2 regions of the Paenibacillus sp. FSL M8-0212 genome follow, and region 2 is predicted to be linked to the other one. Evidence: riboswitches for the same ligand, from Rfam matches in the RefSeq annotation. Region 2 holds a riboswitch; the other holds the start of a gene.
What was found. A riboswitch is a leader RNA that binds a small molecule or an ion and turns the genes downstream of it on or off. The one in region 2 is predicted to bind glycine.
Positions count from the first base shown of each region.

Region 1: another riboswitch for glycine. It lies ahead of gcvT (glycine cleavage system aminomethyltransferase GcvT); the one in region 2 lies ahead of sdaAB (L-serine ammonia-lyase, iron-sulfur-dependent subunit beta).

Region 1 is NZ_JBBORP010000001.1:4,148,085-4,155,959, forward strand. Features, by position in the region: gene gcvPA (aminomethyl-transferring glycine dehydrogenase subunit GcvPA) at 1-373, opposite strand, end outside; gene gcvT (glycine cleavage system aminomethyltransferase GcvT) at 370-1,506, opposite strand; glycine riboswitch at 1,724-1,824, opposite strand; glycine riboswitch at 1,828-1,950, opposite strand; gene gcvH (glycine cleavage system protein GcvH) at 2,294-2,686, shown strand; gene MKX68_RS18340 (PTS mannitol transporter subunit IICB) at 3,106-4,560, shown strand; gene MKX68_RS18345 (BglG family transcription antiterminator) at 4,599-6,701, shown strand; gene MKX68_RS18350 (PTS sugar transporter subunit IIA) at 6,698-7,132, shown strand; gene MKX68_RS18355 (mannitol-1-phosphate 5-dehydrogenase) at 7,129-7,875, shown strand, end outside.
Region 2 is NZ_JBBORP010000001.1:1,950,250-1,958,124, forward strand. Features, by position in the region: gene MKX68_RS08565 (alpha-glycosidase) at 1-508, shown strand, start outside; gene sdaAA (L-serine ammonia-lyase, iron-sulfur-dependent, subunit alpha) at 683-1,660, opposite strand; gene sdaAB (L-serine ammonia-lyase, iron-sulfur-dependent subunit beta) at 1,650-2,339, opposite strand; glycine riboswitch at 2,482-2,617, opposite strand; glycine riboswitch at 2,622-2,746, opposite strand; gene MKX68_RS08580 (LolA family protein) at 2,896-4,053, opposite strand; gene MKX68_RS08585 (sensor histidine kinase) at 3,989-5,479, opposite strand; gene MKX68_RS08590 (response regulator transcription factor) at 5,476-6,186, opposite strand; gene MKX68_RS08595 (phosphotransferase enzyme family protein) at 6,379-7,371, opposite strand; gene pstB (phosphate ABC transporter ATP-binding protein PstB) at 7,595-7,875, opposite strand, start outside.

The DNA of each region.
Region 1 (7,875 bases), 2.2 Mb from region 2:
CACAGATGTAGGATTGAAATTCGAAAATGGCCTGTAGTTCACCTTGGCTGATCTCAGGCTGATAAGGTGTGTAGGCAGTGTAGAACTCGGAACGGGAAATGACATGATTGATGACGGAAGGAACATGATGATCATATATGCCTGCGCCGAGGAAGCTGGCGTGTGTTTCGAAATTGGAGTTGGCACCAGCTTGTTTGGACATGTGACGTGTCAGCGCATATTCATCAAGTTTGGAGGATACGGGCAGCTCGCCCTGATAACGGATCTCTTTTGGAATGTCCTGAAACAGATCCTCCAGCGTATCCACACCGATGGTTGCGAGCATGGCGCTCTGATCTTGCTCAGTCATGGGAATGTAACGGTGCTTGCTCATGCTTGATCAGCTCCTTGAGTAGGTGTCTTCGACGTACGTGTCCGTTTATGAAAAGGGGTCTTCACGACCTCGGCTTTTAGTTTCTTGCCGCGGATCTCAATCTCCAGCGGGGTTCCCAGCGCAGCGTATTTGCTGTCGATGAGGGCAAGCCCCAGATTACGCTTCAATGTAGGTGATTGTGTGCCTGTAGTAACTTCACCAATCTGTACGCCTTCGGCGTAAATCGGATAGTGGGGCCGGGGAATACCACGCTCCAGCACTTCGATGCCGACCAGTTTGCGGGCAGGCCCGTCAGTTTTTTGCTGTAACAAGGCTTCGTATCCGATAAAAGGTCCGGCATTCAGCTTCACAAACATGCCTACGCCAGCTTCGAGCGGAGAGATGGTTGCCGACAATTCCTGTCCATACAGGGGGAGCTTCGCTTCAAATCGTAGTGTATCCCGGGCACCAAGTCCGGTTGGTACCAGTCCGTAACCTTCACCAGCTTGCATTAATCCATTCCACACCTCAGCAGCCTGGTCCGCAGGTACATATAGTTCAAAGCCATCTTCACCGGTATAACCGGTACGGGACAACAGCAATTTTACTCCACAGACTTCGGCATCCTGCACAAAACGAAACGGTTCAATCGTGGATACATCCGTATCTGTAACTTTCCCGATAATGTCTACAGCCAGTGGACCTTGCAAGGCGAGCAGCGCCGTCTGCTCCGAATCGTTAGTCATGCTTACGCCAGGGATCAAGTGCTCTTGTAGCCACGCCCAATCCTTGTCGATGTTGGAGGCATTAACAACGAGCATGTAATGCTGATCTTCCAGCTTATACACGAGCAGATCATCCACCACACCGCCATCTGGGTAACACATCAGGGTGTACTGGGCTTGACCCGGAACGAGCGTGGTCACATCATTGGTCATCATTTGTTGCAAAAAAACTTCAGCCTGCTCACCCTGTACTGTGAATTCGCCCATATGGGATACATCAAACAGTCCAGCACGCTCACGCACCGCTTCATGTTCTTTCTGGATTCCGCTAAATTGCACTGGAAGCTCCCAGCCTCCAAAATCAATGCACCGTACGCCTTCGTATTGCTGATACAGTGGGAAGAGTGGTGTTCTAAGCAAATCGGACATCAAATCACCTCGTCATGGGCCGTCAACCGGCCGGATATACAATCGTGGATCAATGAACCATGGTATTTTTACATTTTTCCGCTAGATATTTTCATCACATAAGTATGGTAAGGCAGCTATGGCAGCGCCGTTCTACATCCTGTTTTTCGTTTTTTGGGAAAAAGGAAAAGGACAGGCCAAAGAATCGGCATGCCAAGTAGCACGCTGTATTCTAAGGCTCTGTCCCTTGTACCTGAGAGTTACCCCGCTGCGTTGTGCAGCAGGTTTCCCCTTGGGTGATCATAACGCCCGCACAGGGCGAATAGATGCTCTCCAGAGTTGCGTCCCGTAAAAGTCCTTTTGCCTGAGAGATTCACCCCCGCTTATCGGTGGTTTACTCCTTCGGCGTTACCTCATGTACATCCCGAATCGGGTGTCACGGGTAATCTCTCCCTTTACATTCATCCGCGGGTATAACATAGTCCAATAAACACATTTACTCCTCTCATTAAAACGTGAATCCACTGCCGATGTCAAGAACGATGTCATAGATCATAACTAAAAACCGAATATTTAATTTATCTTAAATATTATTGTTCGTGTATTTAAAAAGACTGCGCTTACTATTGTAATGTTCACCAGTATATGAAGAAAGAGTGTAATCGGGTTACAGGATTTAGAGGTGTTCAGCAAATAAATTGTGAGGTATCTTGACATTTGATTCATAAATATCATACGCTATGTTCTGGGAAAAAGGTTAAGGTCAAAGAACGCATGTACTCATTAATGAAAAGCGAGGCGGATATCGATGAGCGAATTGAAAAGTGATTTCCTGTACAGTGAAGAGCACGAATGGGTGCAAACCGTAGGGGAGGATACTGTACGTATTGGCATTACCGAGTTCGCGCAGCATCAGCTGGGTGACATTGTGTTTGTGGAATTGCCTGACCTTGAAACCAATGTAAAAGCAGAGGACAGCATTGGAACGATCGAATCGGTCAAAACGGTTTCGGACTTGTTTTCTCCCGTCACTGGTTCAATTATTGCAGTGAATGATTCGTTGCAGGACTCCCCTGAACTTGTCAACAGCTCTCCATACGAGGAAGGCTGGATGATTGAAATCCGTGTTGAGGGAGATCTGACAGCAGCATTGTCTACATTGATGAATGCAGACGCGTATCGTAAACATACGGAAGAATAGTATCAACGAACTTGTACTTATTAACATACATTTTATCATAAATTGAAATGAACTTTATATTGTTTCGACCTGTGTGAGCCTGAGGCTTGCACAGGTTTTTTGTGCTTTCCGAGAATGGTTTCCAATGCGGATTGAAGCAGATTGTGGATGTGAATCGCCTGACTAGACCAAGCTATAGGTTAGAAATTGATTTTGGAAATGATAAAAGTCATAGGCAAAAAAAGCCTTGTGTACCAGTGGGTTCAGACATTATGCATCAATTAAAACGATTACATAACCTAATGTTGTCATCATTGTTCATGACGAAAGTACGCTTTCATTTGATTGAACAGGAGAGCATTCTCGCTTAGGATTACAGCAGGGGAGAAATGATACCCCTTTCATAAATCATAATCACTTGATCCAAGGAGGATAATACAATGAGTAATTTGGACCAATCGTCCAATTCCAAAGGTGGGCTACGGGTAGGTGTTCAGCGTTTTGGCCGATTCCTGAGTGGTATGGTCATGCCGAATATGGGAGCGTTTATTGCCTGGGGATTAATTACGGCTCTGTTCATTCCAACAGGCTGGTTCCCTAACGAGACGCTTGCGCAGCTAGTCGATCCGATGATCAAATATTTGCTGCCACTGTTAATTGGTTACACCGGTGGTACGATGGTGCATGGTCAGCGTGGTGGTGTCGTGGGTGCCATTATGACCATCGGGGTCATCGTGGGTAGTGATATCCCGATGTTCCTAGGTGCCATGATTGCCGGACCACTGGCAGCATGGATCATCAAAAAGTTTGATAAATCGATCGAAGGTAAAGTTAGAGCCGGATTTGAAATGCTGGTTAACAACTTTTCAGCCGGTATTATTGGCGGGATCTTGGGGATTTTTGCGCTACTGGGCATCGGGCCTGCTGTAGAAGCAATTAGCAAAGTATTATCTGCCGGGGTACAAGGCTTAATGAATCTTGGTTTGCTGCCGCTGGTCAACCTAATCATTGAACCAGGTAAAGTATTGTTCCTGAACAATGCAATCAACCACGGGATTCTGACACCAATTGCAACAGATCAAGCGAGAGAGTTAGGGCAATCCGTATTATACATGCTTGAATCGAACCCGGGTCCGGGACTTGGTATCTTGCTTGCTTACTGTTTCTTCGGACGCGGAATGGCCAAATCTTCTGCACCAGGTGCCGTTATCATTCATTTCTTCGGGGGAATTCATGAGATCTACTTCCCTTACATTTTGATGAGACCGATTCTGATTCTTGCCGCAATTGCGGGTGGCGTCGCAGGTACATTAACATTTATGCTCACCGGAGCAGGACTTGTTTCAGCACCATCACCGGGTAGTATTATCGCGTATTTCCTCTTAACACCGAAAGGTGGATATCTGCCAATGCTCGCAGGGGTGCTTGTAGCAGCCGTCGTTTCCTTCCTGGTAGCAGCAGTGTTGCTGAAAACGGGTAAACAAAAGGACGAAGATCTGGAGTCCGCATCCAGTCGGATGAAAGATATGAAGAGTCAAGGAACCGTTCCAAACGCTGGCATTACGGCTAACCATCGTGAAGCAGACAGAGCCGCAGATACGGCTTCTTCTACAGTCAAAACAGACGTGAAGAAAATTGTCTTCTCCTGTGATGCAGGCATGGGGTCGAGCGCCATGGGTGCTTCCATTCTACGCAAGAAGATGAAGGCAGAGGGGATTGACGTTACGGTGACCAATACGGCTATCAGTGATATCCCGCCGGATGCAGATGTGGTCATCACACAACAAATATTAACCGATCGTGCCCGCTCCGTTGCGCCGAACGCAGAACATATATCCATCGACAACTTCCTAAAAAGCCCGGAATACGATGCGCTCGTTGAACGTCTAAAGTAATTGCACGCATTCGTTTTCCCTGAGCCGGAGGCTGAGATATGAGTATTACCAAAAGACAACGTGAAATCGTGGAGTTCCTGCTGGAGCATCCACATGAAGTAACTGCTGGCGAAATCGCCGTTGAAGTAAAGGTCAGTACCCGAACGGTTCACCGGGAGCTGCAAATGATTGAACAATGGCTTGAACCTTTGGGCATGAGGCTGGAAAAAAAATCAGGAACCGGTATCCGAATTGATGCTGGTTCCGATGATCTGGCTATATTGCGCCAGCAACTAGAGGGTAAAGAATATGTAGAGTTTACGCCGGAAGAGCGTAAGCTCTTCATGCTTTGCATCCTGCTGGATGAACCGGAGCCTGTAAAGTTACTCGCCTTGGCTTCGGATCTGAAAGTGACCGTATCCACCGTAACCACTGATCTGGACGATCTGGAGTCACGAATTCGTCAGGCGGGACTGAAGCTGGTTCGCAGACGTGGATATGGCGTCAAGATTAACGGAAGTGAGACGATTCATCGCACAGCCATAGCTGCACTTGCTCTCGAATTTCTGGATGAGTCCGACCTATTCGGAAGACAGCCAGAACAGGGAGGCTCCATCGCAAACCAAAAACTGTTGGATATGATTGGGCACGGTGATGTGCTTACGGTCGAGAATGCGTTATGGCAACCAGATATCGAATGGCTGGAGAACATCCCGGAACGCCAATACATGAAGTTGCTGATTCAATTATCCGTAGCGGTTGTACGGATTCGTAAAGGCTTTGGCATTGGCCGTATACCTCCCCTGGTGAACAAGGGAGATGAAGTCGCAGAGCAGGATGAAATGAAGGTTCCACCTTATATGGCTTCCCGCTTGTGTGGTGTGTTATCCACCCAGCTGGGGCTGACATTCTCCCAAGATGAGCAAGCTTATTTTCATAGACTATTAATTGAGACAGAGCAGCGGATTCACTCTTCGCGGCTGTTGCCAATAGACGACTTGATTTTACTGGACAGGGTACATTCACTGATTGATCAGATGCAGGCGAGAACGCATTACGCCTTTCATGAGGATCGTTTGCTTCGTGAAGGTTTGCTTGGTCACATGCAACCTGTCATGGAGCGAATTGAAGGACAACAGATGATTCGTAATCCGCTTTTGCAGCAGATTCGCAAGGATTATGATTCACTTTTTGAAGATGTCAAAAAATCTGTGGGGCAAGCTTGGCCAGGCACAGACGTTCCGGATGAGGAGATTGGTTTCTTGGTTATGCACTTTGGAGCTTCCATCGAGAGGTTACGTGCATTGAAACGGGAGATCCGGGCGATCATCGTGTGTACAAGCGGAATTGGATCATCACGCATGCTGTCTAGCCGATTATCCAAGGAGATTCCCGAGATTCGGATCATGGATAGCGTGTCCTGGTACGAGGCTGCCCGGATACCTACAGATCAATATGATCTGGTCTTATCCACTGTCGATCTGCCGATGGATGAGCATCAGTATTACAAGGTGAGTCCACTGCTTACGGCGGAAGAGAGCGAACGTCTGCGTCATTTTATCCGAACAACAACATTACAACGACAGCATAATAAGCCCCGTGAAGCAGAGGTTCAGACGACAAGTCGTTACTCTGACCCGGATGGAATGGAAGCTATTTTAGTTGAAATCGTCCGAATTATTGGCAAGTTTCAGGTGTACCCGCTGGATAATCTGGACATTGGATTCTATAAAACGGTGTATGCGATGTGCAACGTACTCCATGGAACTGGTGTGTTGAAGGAACCGGGGGAGATCGCGAAACGGTTGGAGGCACGTGAGGCAGTGGGGAGTCAGAAGATTCCCGGCACAAGACTTGCGCTGTTTCATACACGCAGTGAGGGAATTTATAGGCCGTCCATTAGCTTGTTTCAACTCACTGAGCCACTTCTTCGTAAGCCGGATGATCCGGCAGGAGTTACCCATGTCCTCTTGATGCTCGGTCCCAGAGAATTATCCAAGGAAAGCCTGGAGGTTCTCAGTGAGATCAGCGCCCTGTTATTGCAGGAAGAAATGATTACATTGCTGGAAAAGGGAATCAGGGATGAACTCATTCATTACCTGTCCCAGGAACTTGTTGGATTTTATCGTAGTAAAACCGAAATTGGAGGTCAACCATTATGAGTATGTTAACAACAGATAAAGTCATCATGAATGCGACGGCTCAGGACAAATACGAAGCGATTCGCATGGCTGGACAGATTCTGAAGGATGCGGGACATATTACCGCTGATTACATTGAGAAGATGATCGAACGTGAAGAGATTGTCTCGACCTATGTAGGGAACGGCCTGGCTATTCCGCATGGTACGAAGGAATCCAAAGCTTTCATTTTATCCACAGGTATCTCTGTCATTCAGTATCCACAGGGTGTTGATTTTGGCGAAGAAAAGGCTTATATGGTCATTGGTATCGCGGCTCAAGGCGGGGAACATATGGAGATCTTGACTAGCATCGCGGTGATCTGTGCTGAGGATGAGAATATGGATGCCTTGCGTCTGGCGAAAACAGCCGAAGAAGTTATCGCTATTCTGGAAAGTGAAATGGAGCTATGAAGGCCCTACACTTTGGCGCAGGTAACATTGGTCGCGGGTTTATCGGGTTGATCCTCTCCCGTGCGGGTTATGAGGTGGTTTTCTCCGACGTCAATCAGACCTTGGTAACAGCTCTCCAGCAACGGGGGCAATATACGGTGGAACTGGCTAACGAGAGCAAGGATCAGGAGACCGTCACAGGTGTAAATGCAATCGATGGAACCCAACTGGAGACGGTTGCCCAAACCGTTGTGGAAGCTGATCTGATTACAACCGCAGTGGGCGTAGGTGTGCTAAAGCATATTGCACCAGGCATTGCGAAAGGACTTGAGAAAAGACTGAATTCCGGTCCTGCTCAAAACCCTCTTCACATTATTGCTTGTGAGAACGCCATTGGAGCCAGTACACAATTGAAAGAACATGTATATGCTTTGCTCAATGAAGAGGTACGTTCCCTCGCAGATCAGTACATTTATTTTCCCGACTCGGCCGTAGACCGGATTGTGCCTATTCAGCATCATGAAGACCCGTTGCATGTACAGGTGGAGCCTTTTTACGAGTGGGTGGTGGATCGTTCCCAGATGGCTCCTGCATTCAAACCGGTTGAGGGCATTCTATATGTCGATGATCTGGAGCCGTATATCGAACGGAAGTTGTTCACTGTTAATACAGGACACTGCGTTGCAGCTTATATAGGTAATGTTCACGGGTATGACACGATTCAGAAGGCTATTGCCGACGAGAAGGTGAAATCGATTGTATAC
Region 2 (7,875 bases):
CCACGATACCCCGCGGCTGCTCACGCTGTGTGAAGGCGACCAGCGCAAGATGAAGCTGGCTGCGTTATTCCAGTTCAGTTATATGGGCGCTCCGTGCATCTATTACGGAGACGAGATTGGCATGGACGGCGAACATGATCCAGGCTGCCGTAAATGCATGGAATGGGACGAAGCGAAGCAGGACCGGGAGCTGCTCGACTTTTATCAGAAATTGATCTCCCTGCGTCATGCTCACCCTGCCCTGCGTGCAGAAGGCACCGTTCGTTTCCTGCAGGCTCGTCCCGATGGCAGCCAACTGGTATTTGAGCGGCAAAATGAGGAGGAACGCATTCTGGTTCTGTTCAATCGATCAGAAGAGACGGCTATTGTCGAGCTGGAGGCTGGTGACGAGGAATGGACCGAGTTATTCGGCGGAAACCATCGTACCGCCAAGGAAGATGGCGTACTCGCCATTGAACTGCCCGCGTATGGATATGCCGTACTGAGTACGGCTGTGAGCCAGGACTAGAGTCATAATACACATACATCTGAAGTCACATATAAATAGCCTATCTTCGCTTCATCTGGCAGCATAAAACAAGCGTCCTGCAGAACCCGGATTTAGGTTCGCGGACGCTTGTTTTTGTATAGCCGTTATACATCATAATGTCACTGATTTATATATCGATGGTCCCGGTTCAGCTTAAACCTGAGTATCCTTGTCCACTTGAGCATTGTCCGCCCCACTTGTAGTTGTGTCAGAATCCGCTGGCTTTGACTCCGACTCAGGCTCGGCACGCTTTGCCTTTGGTTTAGCCAACTTCTGCATCATTTTGCGGCCGGTTGGTGTCTGGGCCAGTCCGCCCTGGGCTGTCTCCCGATGGCGGCTCGGCATCGCGCTGCCTACTTCCAGCATGACGTCGATGACTTCGTCTGACGGAATGGCGCTACGCACTCCGGCCAGGGCCATGTCAGCCGCAGCCAGCGCCGTAACCGCACCCAGTCCATTACGGACGATGCAAGGAATTTCAACGAGGCCTGCAACCGGATCGCAGATCAGGCCCAGTGTATTTTTTAACGCCAAACCAACGGCATGAACGACCTGTTCCGGTGTACCTCCACGCAGTTCAACCATGGCACCCGCAGCCATGCCGATAGCTGAACCCACTTCCGCCTGACAGCCACCTTCGGCACCGGAGATAAATGAATTGTTGGCAATAACATAACCAATCGCTCCCGCACAGAACAACCCGTTCACCAAATGTTCGTCCGTCCAGCCAAACCGCTCTTGTGAACTGATAAACACACCCGGGATGATGCCGCAGGAACCTGCTGTTGGTGTTGCCACAATCCGCCCCATGGAGGCATTCACTTCAGATACACACAGGGCATACGCCATGGCAAGTGCGGAAGCATCTCCTGAGCAAGTCTCACCCTTGCGAATGTACTCGGCCATTTTTTTACCGTCTCCACCTGTTAATCCACTGCGTGATGTTGTATCTTCCGTTAACCCTTTGCGTACCGCTTCCTTCATCACCTGATAATATTCAGACATCTGCTTCACAACATCCGCTTCCGGTGTATTGGTCTCCTGAACCTGCTCCTCGATCATCAGCTGAGCAATGGTTTTGGATTCCGCTGTACAGATCGTATTCAGTTCGTGCAAATGTTTAAACCGCATCCGAATCAACTCCTCTCTTCAAATCGATAACACGAATGTCTAACACATGGTCCAGCTCCTTTAGACGCTTGAGCATATCAGGATTAGGTACACCATCCATTTCCATCGCGGTAAGTGCTTCGCCATCACGGGCTTTCCGGTCCACCTGCATATAGCCGATGTTAACCCCGGATGAACTGATCGTGGACGTTACCGATGCAAGCACCCCTGCCTTGTCTGCATGTCGCAGAACGAGTGTTGGAAACTCACCACTAATCTGAACACGAAAATCATTCATCGCATGCACCGATACACTGCCACCACCAATGGATGCACCGATTAAGGAGCAGGCACGTTCTCCATGCCACAACTCAATTTTGACCGTATTCGGATGAGGAGCAGGCAGGCCACTTGTATAAAACTCAACCTCCATGCCTGCTTCCTCTGCGTATTGCTCTGCATCCGGGATACGTGGATCGTCTGTGACATAGTCCAAAAGACCGCCGATCAGTGCCAGATCTGTTCCGTGCCCCTGATACGTGTCAGCGAATGAACCGTATAACGTCAGCCGGGCACGATCTGGCTTACATCCCAGCCACTGACGAGCGATTCTTCCTAACCTTGCCGCACCAGCTGTATGTGAACTTGAAGGCCCCGTCATGGACGGACCAATAATTGAGAAAACATCTTTAAATCGCACCTTTTAACCCTCCATTATTAATCATGATTCATATTTGTAAAATGTATTCGTCATTTCGATCCAGGAGTTCCATCCACAATGTCCCCTTATTTAGGGGGTATGATGACATCAAAAAAGGACAGAAGAAGGCCTCAGGCCCTCTCTCTGTCCTCGATACCTGAGAGTTTCACGATCAGCAGTGTCTCACGACAAGGTGCATTGCCTGCGATTACAGACAAGTTCACCGGTCTGACTGATCATATACCCCTTGGGTGGCGCAGTTCGCGCACTCTCCAGAGTTGCGTCCAACGATGGTACATTTACCTGAGAGATTAACCACTGCGCCGGGTGCGTAGCAGCTTGCTCCTTCGGTGCCTGAGCACTAGCCATTGTGCTCGGCTAACCCAGGACTCTCCCGCTCGTTATCATCCGCTTATATTCACTTCCTCGTTCAACTCACATCGAACGTGTGTCTTCTGTTCTATTGGATCATATCTGGTACATATACTTACAGATTAATATGCTACACATTATATGTCAATAAAAGTGACGTATAATTACCATCTTTATCAACTCATTAGGAATGATTAGGCAGCTTCAATTCATTTATCCAAGCTTGAAGCTTCTCTTTCGTCCATCCTTCGTTCTCACCCATGATGGAGTACCGCAAGCCATTCTCACTCCATGATATGTTCCGAATGCTCTTCATATATGAACCCTCGGTGTTACGAACCTTAATCTTGGCTTCATCCGGCATTAGTGTATCGTCCACATTTTCTTCCGGCATCTTGAATACCGTCAGGCTGACTTCTACCTTGTCGTTACTTACATAATACAAGGTTACTTCATCTCTGCTCAGCTCACCGCGCAATGTAGACATTTCGATCCGTGATAGTTCGAATTCTCCACTCATGTCCTGTAGGAACGGCTGTTCCAACGCTTTTTCCGCTTCCTCTAGAGTCACTTCGGAATTCTGCATCATATCGTTCAAGTCCTTCACATCGACCTCCTTAGGGATGTCAATTACGAAAGTATCCTTTGTGAATTCAGGGTCATACTGAATCGGATCATAGACCATTTCTGATTTTCCATCCCCATACGCGCTGTTTACTTTGACAATCATCCACGTTTTGGGATCTACCCAATACTCTGAAGATATGGAGAATGCGCCTTCTTCTTTTGGTGTCAATTCAATATGAATGACGTCCTGTCCATGAAGTTTCTCCTGTCCCATCATATTCACATCATGCGTAGTACGTAACCGCTCTAGTTGATCGAGCAATATTTGCTTCTGGGTTTGATTAGGTTGTTGTGACACGGATGATGCATCCATGGAATATGCTGCCCCTGTTTCTTTTTCATATATGATGATCTTCTTTCCATCATTAACTGCGTAACTGACATTGCCATTCTCTGATGTTTCCGTGCGCTTTCGTCCGGTTTCACCATCTACCCATTCCTTAATTTGCATCGTGTTAGTCAGCTTGTCATCCGCCCATATCTTCATCACACCTTCCGCATAATACGAGGCGGGTTCTGTTTCTGCTGAGACAACCTTCTCAATCATCTCATCTCCTGACATAGCCAGCATATCCTTCTCCGCGCAACCTCCAAGCAGGGCGCCTGCCAACACAGCAGTACCCAGCATCATCCATCCTTTTTTCATCATCTTATCCACCCTCTCTGCGTTTACATTCTCCATGTTCAGGCAATCGGCATGCTGCCAGCGTTCCATATCCTTCGTATGACCACATGCGCATATCCCCTCCGTGCTTTATTGCAACCCGTTTGGCTATACTCAATCCCAATCCCGAACCACCTGCATACGTCTTCTCCTCCTGATTCTGGTGTTGAACATAGGGTTCGAAGATACGAATGAGCTGTTCCTCAGGAATAGCAGGACCTTCGTTTTGTACTATGATCAATGTTGCTCCAGCCCTGTAGTTATCCAATTCAGCTCTAAGCGAAGGAATAATCCATTCAGGAAGCTCCCAATCTGAAGCAATAACCCCTAGTCCCATTACACCGTTCGTCCTTGTGTGGCGTAGTGCATTATTTATCAGATTATCTGTCAGGCGCATCAGTTGTTCGGGATGAACTCGGTACAGTTGATCTGTGCGGACATCCATCTTCACGTCAATCTGACCACGCTCGGCAAGTCCCTCATAGCTCCCAAGCAGCATATCAAAAAACTCTTCACCTTCCACCTTAACCATGGCCATCTCCGATTCACTGGAACCCAGCGCCGTATACATCTCAAGTTCACTAATCATCTGTTTCATCCGCTCCACATTTCCGAGCAGCACATCCTGATATTCCTGCCTTTCAAGGCGTTTCAGTTGACGATCACCGTTAAGTACTTCCGTATAGGCACTAATGGACATCAACGGTGTTTTCAGATCATGGGATAACGAGGCGATCATGAGCTCTTTTTCTTTTTGCTCCCTCTCCACATCGGCCTGAGTATGTCTGATCTTGTTTTGCATTGCATCAAACTGTTGGAGCAAGATGCCCATTTCATCATGACGAACAGGTACCTCATCCGTAGCAGCCTCTCCCCGTGCAAAAGCATCCATTCGTTCTATAAGATATTTCATCGGCCGAAAGAGCTTTCGAGATAGCAACCACAGCACTGTTCCGTATAACAGGATAAAGAAAGTAGCAGCGAGACCCATGACCCAGGTAGTCCGCAAGGAAATGCCTTCTAGCCAATCTCCACGCAGCATGACGATTTCGTAAATGCCGACCAACTCACCTTTTTCCCACACGGGTTTCTTCAACGAGAATGTACGATGACGAATCTGTAAGTTGTACAAATTACGATACAGCTCCGCCCCCCCAACGGTGTAAGCTCCAGCAGACCATGTACTCCCCCCTGATGTGTACACCCGAATCCCTGTTGGTAAATACAGATCAAAGTTCACCCGACCATTCTCCAATTCGGAGAGTGCAGCGAAAACATCAGGCGAGTGCAGCTGGTACAGTCCCGGGTCAGATAAAGCCAGTTCAATAGGAGCCAATTGTCTGGACAACTCTACATATTCTGTTACGGCACGCTGATCATTGTAATAGTTATACAGGGAGTACAGCGCCCACCCAGCAGCGACAGGCAGCAGCATTACAATGAGGAAGGCAAGCATTAACCAGTACTTCAACTTCATTCCTCAGGCTCCCCCACGAACCGGTAACCACTGCCCCACACCGTCTGAATCCAGCGTGGATGATGGGGCTCGTCACCAAGCTTGGCCCGAAGGCTCTTCACATGAACTGTGACTGTACTCGAGTTCCCCGCCTCTGGCTGACTCCAGACATGTTCATACAATTCCGCCTTGGTAAACACCCGGCCCGGATGAGAAGCAAGCAGTGTGAGCAAAGCCCACTCCTTGTTGGTTAATGCCACATGTTCTCCATGAACCTGTGCGCGCTGATTCAAATAATCAATCGATAACCCATCGTTATACTGTCTATCTGTCGAATCCGGCTCTACGCCCTGATATCTGCGGTACCTATTCAGATGAGATTTAATGCGAGCTGTAAGTTCCGTTAGACTGAAGGGCTTCGTAATATAATCGTCAGCTCCCAGCCCAAGCCCCCTGACTTTGCTCTCTTCCTCGATTCGAGCACTCATCATGAGCAGCGGAACATCGCTGATCAGTCTAATGTTTTTGCATACCGTGAACCCATCCATTTCCGGCAGCATCAGATCCAACAAGACTAATTGATAGGTTCCCTCCCTAAAGTCTTCCCAGCTCTCCAAACCGCTTGATGCCCAAGTTACCCCATAACCCTCATGACGTAGATGATCTCTCAAAATACGGGCAATCTCCGGATCATCCTCCACCAGCAATATATTCTCGCTGTCTCTCATCGCTGCTTCATCCTCCCATGACTATATTGTAGCTAAGAAAAGTTGACTCTCCTCAGAGTTTATACTTTCTTCATAAATGTCCATTACGATCGTTATCTAATGCATGCAAAAAGAGCACCCCGATTGTTCAGGACGCCCAGGTAATATTCACAATCTTAATCCTAAGTTATAGCTCATAGAAAAGGAAACACCTCACAATTCGTAGAAGATACTCTTGTTCTGTACATAAGGTCTGCAATACTTGCTGCATAGCTTCGGCATGCGATCTTTCATCCATTCGTGCCTCGACTCATTCGCCATCTGAAAGGCATAATAACCCAGTGTAAAGATCAACATGAACCCTTCCATTAATCGGATATCACGATCCGTCAGTGGCGCGATCGGTTTGGTATAACCGGATAAGAATATGTCACGTTCCTCCCGATTAAACATAAGTGCTGCCCCTCCGGCATCAAAAAGATAATAACCATAACCGTGTAGACAAAAATCAATCATGGATATCCCCTGATCCGTTATCAGCAGATTGTTGCGAGTAATATCCCCATGAATGATCCCCCATGTCCCTGCGTGCTGCGGGTATGTTTCTAACTGCTCATTAATGTTCTCAAACGTCTCACGAAGCAGATCAAAGTCTTCCGTTGTAAAAATCCCCAGTCGGACGCCTTCCTCTAGCTGCCCTAGCATGAACAAGTTCTCATGGCTATTGCCATATGCCGGGCGCACCTTTGTTCGATCTGTCTGATTCTGCTCACGCCCATATTGATGAAGCATCTGCAGTTGTGCCCCAAGATCATAGATCTGCTCCGTTGTCAGGCGTTCTCCCTGCTGGATGTCCCTTCCCTCAATCCACTCCAGTACTGTACAGCAGATTTCTTTACCCGCTTCACTTTTCCATACCGTGACCCAGTCTCCCGATACATTCCGTACCGGATGCTGCACGCGCAATGCCGTCGTTGCATTTAACTCATGAAGCAGGTTCATCTCTGCCTCCAACGCAGGAAGCGTATGCTGAATGCCGGTCATACTTGCATATGCGGCTTGATGGATACGTAACAGATACTTCTGCCCGCTTGCTTCATCAACGACATGATACGTCAGATTCTCATTATGACGAATATATGAAACGACAGGTTTCTCAATAGCGTAGTTCTGTATAATCTGAGCTGCCATATGGTCGTAAGACATCTGATCCGTAGTGATTATCAGCATCTCCTTCGAAGTCATGTAAACGTTCTCTTCACACTAAATATCGTAGCATAATGTTTATCCCGCATACAGAAAATCCCACTAAAATTATAAATTAAAAAAGCACAACCCCCGAACAACCGTCCAGGCATTGTGCTTTCTTTTGTCTCTATTATTTCTTTATCTCTCTGTCTATTAATCTATGTTACACTCCATGATCCAATTAACCGAAACGTCCCATAATGTATTCTTGCGTCAGACGATTGTCCGGGTTCGTGAAAATATGCTCTGTATCCCCGTGCTCAATCATGCTTCCCAGATAGAAATAAGCTGTATAATCTGAGATGCGTGCCGCCTGCTGCATGTTATGGGTAACAATAACAATCCGCAGCTCCTTCTTGAGCTCGGTAATCAACTCTTCAACTTTACCCGTAGATACCGGGTCAAGTGCAGATGCCGGCTCATCGAGCAGCAGAATCTGTGGTTCAACAGACAAAGCGCGAG